3 regions of the Methylobacterium sp. HJ2 genome follow, and region 3 is predicted to be linked to each of the others. Evidence: riboswitches for the same ligand, from Rfam matches in the RefSeq annotation. Region 3 holds a riboswitch; each other region holds the start of a gene.
The links. A riboswitch is a leader RNA that binds a small molecule or an ion and turns the genes downstream of it on or off. The one in region 3 is predicted to bind cobalamin.

Region 1 (4,481 bases), on a different contig from region 3:
AGCGCCGCCGCAGCCGCAGGCGCCAGATCCCGATCGTGCCGCCGCTGAGGGCGCCCAGCGCGGCGAGCCCGGACAGCCAGAGCAGGAGGGTCCGCCACAGCTCCGCCCGGGCGCGCAGGGGTGTCAGGTAGATCCAGTGCGGCACCGAGCCGAGCCAGTTCCAGGCGCGCTCGGACCGGGTGGTGTCGAGGGCGATCTCGCCGGTGTGCCGCGAGACGTAGAGCTCGGTTCCCGCCGCATCGCCCAGCGCGACCTTCAGGAAGGGCCGCAGCGGGTCGTAGCGGGCCGTGACGGTCCACTGGTCGCGCTCGACCGGATCGCTCCGCGCCGCCGGGCCGCCACTGGCAATGCGCAGCGCCTCCGCGTCCGAGACCGGCCCGAGCCGGGCGCCGCTCTCCGCCGACACGGTGGTGCGCGCCCCGTCCCGGCCGACGATCCGGTAGACCGGCACGGAGTCGCGCATCTCGAGGCCGAAGCTGGCCGGCGCCTCGGCGAGCCCGGCCGCGGCGAGCGCCGCGTCGGCGGATATAGCGATCCGCGCCCCGTCGATCGGCGGCAGCCGGTCGAGGCTCTCGGATGCCGTCAGCACCGGGAACGGCACGTACAGCATCACGAGACCCGAGCCGATCCACAGGGCGAAGAACAGCCCGGTGGCGATCCCGATCCAGCGATGCCCGAGGATCAGCCAGCGCCGGCCGAGCTTGCCGAGCCGCCGCAGGCCGCGACGCATCACCACGTCACCGTATAGGCGACTTCGACCGAGCGCGGCCGGCCGAGGAGCCAGTTGGTCCCCACCCCGCCGACCGCGTTGCCGCTGATCGCGTAGACCGTGTCGAACAGGTTGTAGACGCGGAGCGACAGCCGGGATTCCGCAGTGACCTGATGGTCGAGGACGAGGTTGGCGAGGGTGTAGCCCGGGCGCCGCGCGGTGTTGCCGAAATCGCTGTAGACCGAGCCGACGTTCTGCAGGCCCATCCGCGCCGTCCAGGCCCGGTCGAGGTCCCAAATCAGCCAGAGGTTCGCCACCCGCTCCGGCACGTCGATCGGCTGGTTGCCGGCATAGGAGACCGTCGCGCCGCCCACGCTCTGGTCGAACCGCTCGTAGCGGGCTTGCAGCAGGGCGATGTTGCCGTCGAGGCGCCAGCTCGGGGCGAAGCGCCAGCCGAGGGCCAGCTCGACGCCGTGCGAGGATTGGCTCCCGACCTGCGTCGCCAGGGTCGGCTGGCCGGGCACCGCCGAGATCAGGTTGTCCTTGACGATGCGGTAGCCCGCCAGCGTCCATTCCAGCGCCCCGTCGAAGGCAAGGCCCTTGGCGCCGACCTCGATCTGCGTGCCGGTGGCGAGCTGGAAGCCGGCGAGCGACTGCGACAGGGTGATGAGGCTGTTCACCGGATCTGTGGCGAAGCTGTACTGGGCGTAGAGCGCGCTGTCCGGCGTCGGATTGTAGACGAGGCCGAAGCGGTATCCGAGCGCCTGGAAGCTCCGCTCGAACGCGGCGCCCGTCTGCAAGTCCTGGCGGCGGAGGACCGGCATGTCGAGCCGGACTCCCGTCAGGAAAGAGAGCCGCTCGGTGAGGATCAGCCGGTCCTCGGCGAAGACCGAGGCTTGGCTCGTCCGCGTCGCGTAGGCGGGCCGGGCGCGGCCCTCCTGCGGGAAGACGCCCGGATCGTAGCCGGTCAGCGGCACGCTGGTGCTCTGGTCGAAATAGAAGTTGTTGGTGTGCCGGAAATCGATGTGGTTCACGTCAAAGCCCGCCGCGAACTGGTTCGGCAGGCCGAACAGCGTGCCGCGCAGAGTGGCGTCGAGGCGGTCCCCGACCTGCTCCTGGCTGTGATAGATCTCCAGGTAATCGCCCCGGTCGACGAGGCCCGTTGCCCGGTTGAAGGCGTATTGCTCCACGTCGAGCCAGTGACGCCGGCTGGTCAGCCGGTAGGCCGTGTTGCGGATGGTGAGGTCCGCCGTGGGCGTCCACTCGGCCTTGAGCTGGGTCCAGGTGTCGGCCCAGGTGATCTTCGGATCGCGAACATTGTAGTTGGCGAACCGGATCAGGTCCGGGATCCGGCCGTTCACCAGCGGCGTGCCCCAGTAGCGCGCGGGCTCTTGGTAGCCGAGATCGTGGCTCAGGGTGACGGCGAAATCCGGGCTCGGCTGGAACAGGAGCGCCGCTGAGACCGCGAGGTTGCGGAAATCGCCGACCGGATGGACCCAGCCGTCGCCGCGGTTGCCGCTGAGGTTGAGGCGGTAGGCGAAGGTGTTGCCGAACTCGGCCTGCCCGAGCGCGCCGCCCGAATCGAAGGCGAGGCGGGCGATACCGTCCGTTCCGACCACGGCGCGCGCCGCGTTCACCGGCACGAAGACCGGCTTCTTGGGCACCACGTTGATCACGCCGCCGATCGCGCCGTCGCCGTAGAGCACGGAGGCCGGCCCGCGCAGCACATCGATGCGCTCGACGGTCCAGGTGTCGAACGGGAAGGTGACGGTGTTGGCGCCGACGTAGAACCGGGTGCCGTCGTAGAGCTGCTGGATCGAGTTCGGTCCCGCGAAGCCGCGCGCCGTGAAGGCGCCGTTGCCGTTGCCCGGCGAGGCGATGGAGGTGAGGCCGGTGGCGTCCTGGGTGACCGCGTCGGCGATGGTGTCCTGGCCGCGCAGCCGCGCCGTCTCGCCGGGGACGATATCGAGGCTCGCCGGAGTCTCCAGCGGTGTGAGGCCGAGGCGGCTCGCCGTCCGATCCGGCGTGCGCAGGTTCAGACCCGTCGGCACGGCGCGGGACGGGCCGACGCCTTCCCCCTCCACCGAGAGCTGGTCGAGGGTGACGGCGTCCTGCGCCGCGGCGGGACAGGCCGGCAGGACGAGGAGCAAACACAGGGGGGCCGCGGCGTGCGGCCCCGGACGGGCACGGTTTCGAGACATGGTGAGAGACGGTCCCAGCGCGGCGCTGCCGGACCCTCTGCCTCATTTGCAGTGTAATAACATTACAAATCTGGTGTCGATCGCGCCGAGGCGCGCGGGCGGGCGGCGCGTCGTCCCGCGGACGATGCGCTCTCGCATGCGGATCTCTGGCGTCTTTCGGAAACCGGGCATCGGGGACGGCGTCGCGGGCGCGCTTGCTGTGGCACGTCACCGCGAACGAGGCCGTGCCGTCCGAGCCTCGGCACGGACGTCCCAGCACCCGTCAGGACACCCCGCCCGACGCGTTTCGCGTGTGACCACGGCTGACGGCAGGTCTCCTGGCTCGCGGGTCGCTGCCCTCTCATCGTCTTCCCAGGCCCTGACCCTCGCGGATCCGGATGCCCAGTGACGCCGTGATGAAGGACTCGCCGCTTACAGTTGCGGGGACAGCCGCGGCTTCGGGCGGATCCCTCTCGGGCTTGCCCTCACCGCGTTCCCTTTTGATCCCCTCGCGGGGAACCGTCGCCGCCCAAGAGGCCCGAGGAAGCCGTCGGCGTCAATGGAGCGGGCGCGTTCTTCGAGGATTGTGCCCAGCCGGCGACACCGCAGCGCTTCCGCGACGGGCGTGGCCGCGGATCCCGACTCGAACGGATCCGGGAGCGGGCCCCTACGGCACCACGCGGCCGACCGCGGTCTGCGGCGGGCTGAACGCCACGATCGGCATGTCGCAGAAGCAGCGCGCGCCGAGGGGGCGCGGACCGGGCAGCGGGCAGGAATAGGGCTGCGGGCCCGAGAGGCCCTGCTGCACCGCATCGCAGTTAAAGCCGACCGGGCGGCGCGGATCCGGACGCACCGGGCGGTCGTAGCCGCCGCGGCGCGGGGGCGGCGCGACGTACTCATCGTACTGGGCGAGGGCCGGGCCGGCCGTGACCGCGGCCGCCAGCAGGACGGCCGCGAGGCCGAGATTGCGCTTCTGCCGCATGGACACTCTCTCCATCCCATCCGGACCACGCCGGTGCGGCCCCCTGATTCGCGGCAATGCGGGCGAAAACGAGACGGCCCGCCCCGGATACCGGAGCGGGCCGCCTTATCGACCGGTGTCGGCGAGGCCGACAACGCCGTTAGTGCGAGGCCTTCTCGGCGGCGTTCTGGGCGTCATGCATGGTCTGCTGGGCGGTGTTGGCACCCTGCTCCATCGCCTTGCGGGCGGTGTCGGCACCCTCCTGCATGACGGACTTGGCGCGCTCGGCGCTCTGCTGCATCGCGCTCTGCGCGAGGCCGCTGAACTCCTTGGCCTGCGACTGGATCGCGGCGAACTGGCTGCGAACGAACTCGGCCTGATGCTGCATGGCCTCCTGGATGTCGCGCGAGCGGACGAGCTTCTGCGCGAGATCGAAGGCGGCGTTGACGTTCTGCTCGGCGTACTCGAAGCCGCGGGACGAGACGTCCTGGGCGTTGGTGCGGGCGACCTCGGCGGAGCCCTGCACGGTCTCCGCGGTGCGGCGCGCAGCGCCGATGAAGCTGTCGAACGCCTTGCGGGCCTGCTCGACGCTCTTCTCGGCGAAGTCGCGCATCTCGGTCGGGACTTCGTA
Region 2 (4,481 bases), on a different contig from region 3:
CGGGCGCACCCTCAGGCCGCGCCGGGTGAAGGCGCGGGCGAGGCCCGCCACGATCAGGGACTTGCCGACATCGGAGCCGGTGCCCTGGATCATCAGCGCGCGGGTCATCGGCGGACCGCTTCCAGGCGCCGGCGCATCAGAACTCGATGCCCTCCTGCGCCTTCACCCCGGCGGCGAAATGGTGCTTCACGCTGCCCATTTCGGTGACGAGGTCGGCGGCCTCGATCAGCGCCGGCTTCGCGTTCCGGCCCGTCACCACCACGTGCAGATCGGGGCGGCGCTCGCGCAGCGCCGCCAGCACCACGTCGAGGTCGAGATAAGCGTAGCGGAGCGCGATGTTGAGCTCGTCGAGGACGAGGAGGCGCAGGCTCGGCTCGGCCATGAGGGCCAGCGCCCGCTCCCAGGCCACCCGGCAGGCGGCGATGTCGCGCGCCTTGTCCTGCGTCTCCCAGGTGAAGCCCTCGCCGAGCGTGTGCCAGGAGACGCGGTCGCCGAAGACCTCGACCGCGTGGCGCTCGCCCGTGTCCCAGCCGCCCTTGATGAACTGCACCATGCCGACGCGCCAGCCGCGCCCGAGCGCCCGCAGCATCAGCCCGAGCGCCGCCGTCGACTTGCCCTTGCCCGGGCCGGTATGGACGATCAGAAGCCCCTTCTCGATCGTCTTGCCCGCGACCTCGGCATCCTGGACCGCCTTGCGGTTCGCCATCTTCTCGCGGTGGCGTTGGGCCTCCGCGTTCTGCGTGGTCACGATGTCGGTCACGGCAGGCCTCCGGCAGGTTTCACGATCATCGGCAGGCCCGCAACGGTGAACACCACCCGGTCGGCCTGCCGGGCGAGCCGCTGGTGCAGCCGGCCGGCGGCGTCGCGGAAACGGCGGGCGAGGGCGTTGTCCGGCACGATGCCGAGGCCGACCTCGTTGCCCACGAGCACGACCGGCCCGGCCGCGGCGGCGCAAGCCTCGCCCAGGGCGAGGCTCGCCGCCTCGACGTCGGCCTCCGACAGGATCAGGTTGGTGAGCCACAGCGTCAGGCAATCGACGAGCACCGGGCCGGCCGCCGCCGCCACCGCCTCCGGCAGCGCCAGCGGCACGTCGCGGGTGATCCAGGCGGCGGAGCGCCGCGCACGGTGCTCGTCGATGCGTGCGCGCATCTCCGCGTCGTAGATCTCGGCAGTGGCGAGGTAGAGCCAGGGCGCCGGACTCCGCTCGATCAGCGCCTCCGCGTAGGCGCTCTTCCCCGAGCGCGCGCCGCCGAGCACCAATGTCATCCGCGGTTCGGTCTGAAGCATGCGCCCCTTTGCCCCGGCATGACGCGATCGTCAAAGCCGTCGGGGCCGCAGGCGCGTTGTGCGGGGGACCGCGACAGGCTATGACCGATCGAGGACGGTGCCCTCGCGAGAGGGTGAAAAAGGGAATGCGGTGAGGGGAAACCCGATTCCGCGGCTGCCCCCGCAACTGTAAGCGGCGAGTTCCTGCCAGAGGCCACCGGCGAGAGCCGGGAAGGCGGCAGGCGCGAGGATCCGCGAGCCAGGAGACCTGCCGTCCCCCGACCATTCCTCGAACGCCGCCGGTGGGGCGGCCGGAGACGCCAGACCATGACGACGCTGACCCAATCGCAGACCCTCGCCGGCACCCGCACGAACGAGCGCCTCGGCGCCGTCCTGCTGGCCGCCTGCCTCGGGCTCGGCCTCGTGTTCCTCGCGGGCTTCTCGCCGGCCTCGGCGCTGCACAACGCGGCGCACGATTTCCGGCACACCCAGAACTTCCCCTGCCACTGACCGCCTGAAGCAGCCCGCTTCATGATTGTCCGGCTCCTGTCGGCGGCGCTCGCCGCCGGCTTCCTCGCGGCCGTGGTCGCGACAGGCCTCCAGATCGCCCTCACCTCCCCGCTGATCATCGCGGCCGAGCGCTTCGAGACGCACGATGCACAGGCCGCTCGGACGCTGCCGATCGTGCTGGCGCACGCCGTTCCGGCGCACGACCACGCCGCGCCCGAATCCGCGCCCGAGTGGCAGCCCGGCGAGGGGTTGCCGCGCATGGTGTTCACCGGGCTCGCGACGCTCGTCGGCGGCGTGGGCTACGCGCTGCTCCTCGGCGCCGTGATGCTGGCGCTCGGACGCGACCCGACGCCCGAGCGGGCGCTCGGCTTCGCGGTGGCGGGTTTCCTCAGCGTCGCCCTGGCGCCGGCCCTCGGCCTGCCGCCGGAGCTTCCGGGGAGCGAGGCCGCGCCGCTCGCCGCCCGGCAGGCCTGGTGGGCGATGACGGCCGCGGCGACCGGCATGGGCCTCTATCTCATCGCGATCCGCCGCAGCGCGATCGCCATCGCGGGCGGGCTCGTGCTGATCGTGGCGCCCCACATCGCCGGCGCGCCGGAGGTGGCGGCAGCCAAGTCCGAGCTGCCCGCGGGCCTCGCCGCGCAGTTCGCCGCCCGCTCGCTCGCGGTCGGCTTCGTGTTCTGGGCGGTGATCGGGCTCGCCTTCGGCTGGGCTTGGCAGGCTTTCGGCCGCTCTGCCCCGGCGCGTGAGGGCCGGGCGCGTGGCTGAGGCGACGATCCTCTACGTGTGCACGACCTGCCGGGCCGAGGGCGACGATCCGGACGGCCCGCGCGCGGGCGCACGCCTGCTCGAGGCGCTCCGCGCGGCCGCGCAAGAGGGGACGGACCTGCGCATCGAGGGCGTCGAGTGCCTCTCGGTCTGCAAGCGGCCCTGCACCGTCGCGGTCGCTGCCCACGACCGCTGGACCTACGTCTACGGCGATCTCGACCCGGCCGAGTCGGCGCGGACCATCCTGGAGGGCGTCGGCCTCTATGCCGGGACGCCCGACGGCATCGTTCCGTGGAAGCAGCGCCCCAAGGCCTTCCGCACGGGCGTGATCGCCCGCATTCCCCCGTTTCCGCCCCGCGCGGAGTGAGAACGCCGAGACCCGCATGAGCATCGTCAGCAAGGTCCCGTGCACCATCGTCACCGGCTTCCTCGGAGCCGGCAAGACGACCCTGGTGCGCCACGTGATCGAGAACGCCGGCGGGCGCCGCCTCGCCATCCTGGTCAACGAGTTCGGCGATGTCGGCTTCGACAAGTCGTTCCTGGCCGCCTGCGGCGTCGAGGGCTGCACCGAGGAGTCGATCGTCGAGCTACCGAACGGCTGCATCTGCTGCACCGTGGCCGACGATTTCGTGCCGGCGCTGACGAGCCTGCTCGACCGGGCCGATCCGCCGGAGCACATCCTGATCGAGACCTCGGGCCTCGCCCTGCCCAAGCCCCTCGTGCAGGCCTTCCAGTGGCCGGCGATCCGCGGCCGGGTGACAGTGGACGGCGTCGTCGCGGTGGTGGATGGCCCGGCCGTCGCCGCCGGCGTCTTCGCCGACGACCCGGAGGCCTCGGCCGCCCAGCGCGCCGCCGACTCCGCGGTCGATCACGACAATCCCCTGGAGGAGGTGTTCGAGGACCAGCTCCTCTGCGCCGATCTCGTGGTGCTCAACAAGGCCGACCTGATCGACGCCGGGACCCGCGCGCGGGTTCGCGCTGAGGTGGAGGCGCAGCTGCCGCGTGCCGTGAAGGTGGTGGAGACCGAGCGGGGCGCGATCGATCCGCGGGTGCTCCTCGGCCTCGCCGCCGCCGCCGAGGACGACCTCGACGCCCGCCCCTCGCATCACGGCGCGGGCGAGGACCACGACCACGACGACTTCGAGACGGTGGCCCTGCCGATCCGTCCCGCCGCGACGCCCGGCGACCTCGCTGCCCGCGTCGAGCGGGCCGCCGAGACGGCGGGCGTGCTGCGGATCAAGGGCTTCGCCGCTGTCGAGGGCAAGCCGATGCGCCTCGTGGTCCAGGGTGTCGGGCGCCGGGTAAGCCACCATTTCGACCGGCCCTGGCGCGCCACCGAGGCGCGCGACGGCACGCTCGTGGTGATCGGTCTCAAGGGCTTCGACCGCGACGCGGTGGCCGCCGCCCTGGCCGGTTAGGCGTTGCCCGGCGGCCGCGGTACAGTCTCGTCGCCCGCTTGAGCGAACCCGGATGCGCGACCGCAGACACGAACCCATGAGCGACGAGGCGGTCTCCGCCGGGCAGGAGGGCCAGGCGGAGCGCTTCGAACGCGTGGGCGTCGCCTTCCCGGGCTCCGTGCGGCTCGCCGGGGATGTCCCGCCGGGCCCGGCGGCCTGACATGCACCTGATCCGCATCGATACGGTCTCCCTCGACGAGGGCGAGGCGGCCGTCGATCTCGGGCAGGCGCCCGGCGAGATCGTGCTGCTCTCCTTCACGGATTCCGACCTCCTCGGCGTCGCCAACGCCCTCGCGGCGGAGAGCGCGGCGATGCCGAGCCTGCGGCTGGCCAAGCTCGCGCGCCTGCGCCATCCGATGTCGGTCGACCTCTACGTCGAGACGGTGGTGGCCAAGGCCAGGATCGTGGTGATCCGTTGCCTCGGCGGCCTCGATTACTGGCGCTACGGCATCGAGCGCTGCGCCGCGGCGGCGCGCGCGCGCG
Region 3 (4,481 bases):
GTTCGGGCCTCGGCGAGCTGTCGCTCCCCGAGAACGAGCCGGGCTCCTCGATCATGCCCGGCAAGGTCAACCCGACCCAGTGCGAGGCCCTGACGATGGTCTGCGCCCAGGTGATCGGCAACGGCACCACCGTGAGCTTTGCCGGCTCGCAGGGCAATTTCGAGCTGAACGTGTTCAAGCCGGTGATCGCCAACGCGGTGCTGCAATCGGTGCGGCTCCTGGCGGACGCGGCCGTGAGCTTCACCGACAATTGCGTCGTCGGCATCAAGGCCAACGAGGACAAGATCGCCGACCTGATGAGCCGCTCGCTGATGCTGGTCACCGCGCTCGCGCCCTCGATCGGCTACGACAAGGCCGCCGAGATCGCCAAGACCGCGCACAAGAACGGCACCACCCTCAAGCAGGAGGCCCTGCGCCTCGGCTACGTGACGGAGGACGAGTTCGAGCGCGTGGTGCGGCCGGAGACGATGCTGGCGCCCAGCGCCGAGTGAGCCCGGCGCCGGCGCGGACGATCCCGCGCCGGCCCGAACCCAGGATGGATCGCATGGCCGAGATCATCAACCTGCGCCAGGCCCGGAAGGCGCGGGAGAAGGCGGGCAAGGAGGCCCAGGCCGCCGAGAACCGGATCGCCTTCGGTCGTCCGAAGAAGGCCAGGACCCTGCAGGAGAAGCGCAAGGCCCTGGAGGAGACCCGCCACGAGGGGCACCGGCTGGGCCAAGGGCCGGAGCACCGGCCGGAGCACGAGCCGGAGCGGGACGAGCCCGGGGCGTGAGCGGCATCCGCAAGCGCTCGGTTCTGATCGCGGGCCATCCCACCAGCGTCTCCCTGGAAGAGCCGTTCTGGGAAGCCCTGCGCGAGGCGGCCGCCGCGCGTGGGCAATCGGTGCAGGCGCTGATCGGTGCGATCGACGCGGGACGCGGCGCGCAGAACCTGTCCTCGGCGATCCGGGTCTTCGTGCTCGCAGCCGCGCGATCCGGGGTTGTGGCCGACGGACGACAGGGGCCCGCAAACCGGCCGGATCCGGATTGACCGTCACGGCTCCCGCCCCTCTAGTGCGGGGCGACGGTTCCCCGCGAGGGGATCAAAAGGGAACGCGGTGAGGGCCAGCCCGGGAGGGATCCGCCCGAAGCCGCGGCTGCCCCCGCAACTGTGAGCGGCGAGCCTTCCGCCAGCACGTCACTGGATGAGCTTCATCCGGGAAGACGGCGAGAGGGCAGCGACCCGCGAGCCAGGAGACCTGCCGTCGGCCGTGGTCACACGCGAAACGCGTCGGGCGGGGTGTCCCGACGGGTGCCGGGACGTCCGTGCCGAGGCTCGGACGGCACGGCCTCGTTCGCGGTGACGTGCCGCAGCCGCCCGCGAGGCTCCGTGTCCGCCACCGCGCCGATCAGACGATCCCGCCGCATCCTGGCCAGGACCGCCTGGGCCTGCGCCGCATCCCTCTCGCTCATGCCCGCCCGGGCTCGCGCCGCGCCCGGGCCGGAGGCGGTCGATCTCGCCGAAATCTCCGTCGTCGCCGCCGATCCCGCCGCCTCCCGCGAGCCGGCTGCCAATGCCGCCGCGGTCGGCGGCGTCACCGGCATCGGGGGCGGCCTGCGCCGCGTCGATGCGGCGAGCGCGGGCCTCCTCTCGGGCGCGCAGGTCAACAGCCGGCCGGTCACCCGGCCCGGCGAGGTGCTCGAGGCGGTGCCGGGCCTGATCGTCACGCAGCACTCGGGCGAGGGCAAGGCCAACCAGTTCTTCCTGCGCGGGTTCAACCTCGACCACGGCAGCGACATCGCCATCTCGGTGGACGGCATGCCCGTCAACCTGCGCACCCATGCGCACGGCCAGGGCTACGCCGATCTCAACTTCCTGATCCCCGAGCTCGTCGGCGCGGTGGAGTTCCACAAGGGCCCCTATTTCGTGCGCGACGGCGACTTCGCCTCGGCGGGCTCCGTGCGGATCGACTATCTCGACACGGTCGCACGGAACGTCGCGCTGACCGCGATCGGGTCCTTCGGCTACAAGCGCGCTCTGACCATCGCCTCCACGCCGCTGGGCGCGGGCAACCTGCTGGTGGCGGGCGAGGCGCAGACCTACGACGGGCCCTGGGACGTGCCGGATCGGCTCGCCAAGCTGAACGGCGTCGTCCGCTACAGCCAGGGCACGGCCCTCGACGGCCTCTCCGTCACGGGCATGGCCTACTGGGCCACGTGGAACGCCACCAACCAGATCCCCGAGCGGGCGGTGGCCGAGGGCCTCATCGGCCGCTACGGCACCCTCGACCCGACCGATGGCGGCGATACCGGCCGCTTCTCGCTCTCGGGCCGCTGGAGTCGGACGGGCGAGGCCGGCATCACCCGAGCCTCGGGCTACCTCATCCGCTACCGGATGAACCTCTGGAACGACTTCACCTACCGCCTCAACGATCCCGTCAACGGTGACCAGTTCCGCCAGCGCGACGACCGGGTGCTCGGCGGCGGCGAGATCTCCCACGTCTTCCCGGGCGATCTGCTCGGCCTGCCGATGGAGAACGAGATCGGCGTGCAGACACGCACCGACGCGATCCGGGTCGGGCTGTTCAACACCGCCAACCGGCTCACCCGCTCGACCGTGCTCGACGACCGGGTGCTGGAGACGAGCGGGGCGTTCTACTACGAGAACCGCCTGCGCTGGACCGACTGGCTGCGCACCAGCGTAGGCGTCCGGGCGGACGGCTACTATGCCGAGGTCCGCTCCGACACGGCCGCCAATGCGGGGCGGGTCCGCGACGGCATCGTCAACCCGAAGCTCGGCCTCGTGCTCGGCCCCTGGCTCGATACCGAACTCTACGTGAATTACGGCGGCGGCTTCCACTCGAACGACGTGCGCGGCGTGACCGCCACGGTGGATCCCGCGAGCCCCCTCTTCACCGTCCAGCGTGCCCCCTTCCTGGTGCCCTCGACCGGCTACGAGGTCGGGGTCCGCAACCGCAGCATCGCCGGGCTGGAGACCGCGGTCGCGCTGTTCCGGCTCGATTTCGCCTCCGAGAACCTGTTCCAGGGCGACACCGGCACCACCGAGCCGAGCCGGCCGACCCGCCGCTTCGGCGTCGAGTGGACGAACCGCTACGCGGTGACGCCCTGGCTGCGGCTGGAGGGCGACCTCACCGTCACCAACGCGCGCTTCTCCGACGCCGACCCGGCCGGCAACCGGGTGCCGGAGGCGCCGACCACCATCGCCTCGGCGGGGATCACGCTGGGCGAGGGGCTCGGCTGGTTCGGCGCGATGCGGGTCCGCTACTTCGGGCCCCGCCCCCTGATCGAGGACAATGCGGTGCGCTCGAAGCCCACCGCGCTCCTCAACGGCCGGGTCGGCTACGCCTTCGAGAACGGGATCAGCGTCTCCCTCGACGTGCTCAACCTGACGAACGCCAAGGCCGACCAGATCACCTACTTCTACACATCCCGCCTGCCCGGCGAGCCGGCGGACGGCGTCGCCGACCGGCATCTCCATCCCGTCGAGCCCACCGCCGTGCGGCTGACCATCGCCGGACGGTTCTGAGCCGGCGCGAGACCACCGCGCGTTAGAAGCCTGGAGCCGATCCCGATCGCAGCGACCGGGTGCGGCTCTAGCCGTCGTGCGTGTACATGAATGTCGCGCCCGCATTCACCACGGGGACGTAGGTGCTGTCGGCTCGGACCGCATCCAGAAGCTTTCCCCACCCCGTCGCTCCGAGCGTCACGGTCGGGGTGGAGCCATCGACGCTCGCTTTCAGAACCTGCGTGGCCAGGGGCTTGGCGGCGTTGTCGATCGGATTGTCGACACGCGCATCCCGAAGTCCCGTCATCTTATAGTAGAGCCCGTCCACGACATAGCACGCGGCCTCTTCGTTGATCGCCAGCAGCGACGTCTTCTCGATATCGAACAGGCCGTGCAGGCTCTCGTGCAGGACCGTAGCCTCGTCGTACCGGCCCCGGATCGGCAGGATAGCAAGCGTGTTGGTGCCTGCGCGCCACTCGCCCGCCGTCGTCAGCGTTCTGTCGATCGCGACGTGCATCGTATCCGCCTTGATCAGGCTCACGATCTTCTGGAATGACTTGCTGGTTACGGTGACGTCTCCGGAACCGCCCTGGAAGGTAAAGTTGATCCGCCGCAGGAAGTGCTGGCCGAGTATCTTCAGGACCTGATCCTTTTCATTCATTTCGGCCTCCTCGTGCGACGGTGCGCCGTGGCAAGTCATCAGGCCGGCGCGATCCCGTCCGTGTGCCCGGGCACGCAGCCCGCTGCCGCGCCCGATCGGCCGCCGGCTCCGAAGGTGAGGCTCGCGCATCGGACGGACCGGGAGCGCCTCCGAGTCGGGCGACGCCCTGGCCCGCCGACGCGAACCTGCTTAGGCTCGGCCGATGGGGAGCCGGTCGGGGGCAGCGTCGGGGGACACGGGCGGGTTCGCCCGCTTCCTGCTGCTCTATGCCGGGCTCTACGGCGCCTATGGCTGCCTTTCCCCGATCCTGCCGAAC

Region 1: it holds a riboswitch for cobalamin, as region 3 does, so the genes downstream of both, ACS5RC_RS12120 (TonB-dependent receptor) here and ACS5RC_RS06525 (TonB-dependent receptor) in region 3, are expected to answer to the same signal.
Region 2: it holds a riboswitch for cobalamin, as region 3 does, so the genes downstream of both, ACS5RC_RS20855 (CbtB domain-containing protein) here and ACS5RC_RS06525 (TonB-dependent receptor) in region 3, are expected to answer to the same signal.

Annotation. Positions count from the first base shown of each region.
Region 1 is NZ_JBWJYM010000004.1:203,946-208,426, reverse strand. Features, by position in the region: gene ACS5RC_RS12125 (PepSY domain-containing protein) at 1-730, opposite strand, end outside; gene ACS5RC_RS12120 (TonB-dependent receptor) at 730-2,910, opposite strand; cobalamin riboswitch at 3,201-3,427, opposite strand; gene ACS5RC_RS12115 (hypothetical protein) at 3,557-3,871, opposite strand; gene ACS5RC_RS12110 (phasin) at 4,011-4,481, opposite strand, start outside.
Region 2 is NZ_JBWJYM010000009.1:139,749-144,229, forward strand. Features, by position in the region: gene ACS5RC_RS20840 (cobyric acid synthase) at 1-108, opposite strand, end outside; gene cobO (cob(I)yrinic acid a,c-diamide adenosyltransferase) at 137-751, opposite strand; gene cobU (bifunctional adenosylcobinamide kinase/adenosylcobinamide-phosphate guanylyltransferase) at 757-1,287, opposite strand; cobalamin riboswitch at 1,366-1,556, shown strand; gene ACS5RC_RS20855 (CbtB domain-containing protein) at 1,594-1,776, shown strand; gene ACS5RC_RS20860 (CbtA family protein) at 1,798-2,541, shown strand; gene ACS5RC_RS20865 (DUF1636 family protein) at 2,534-2,908, shown strand; gene cobW (cobalamin biosynthesis protein CobW) at 2,925-3,959, shown strand; gene ACS5RC_RS20875 (hypothetical protein) at 4,036-4,158, shown strand; gene cobN (cobaltochelatase subunit CobN) at 4,160-4,481, shown strand, end outside.
Region 3 is NZ_JBWJYM010000002.1:414,965-419,445, reverse strand. Features, by position in the region: gene fumC (class II fumarate hydratase) at 1-491, shown strand, start outside; gene ACS5RC_RS06535 (DUF4169 family protein) at 545-772, shown strand; gene ACS5RC_RS06530 (ribbon-helix-helix domain-containing protein) at 769-1,029, shown strand; cobalamin riboswitch at 1,047-1,259, shown strand; gene ACS5RC_RS06525 (TonB-dependent receptor) at 1,450-3,525, shown strand; gene ACS5RC_RS06520 (hypothetical protein) at 3,593-4,165, opposite strand; gene ACS5RC_RS06515 (MFS transporter) at 4,368-4,481, shown strand, end outside.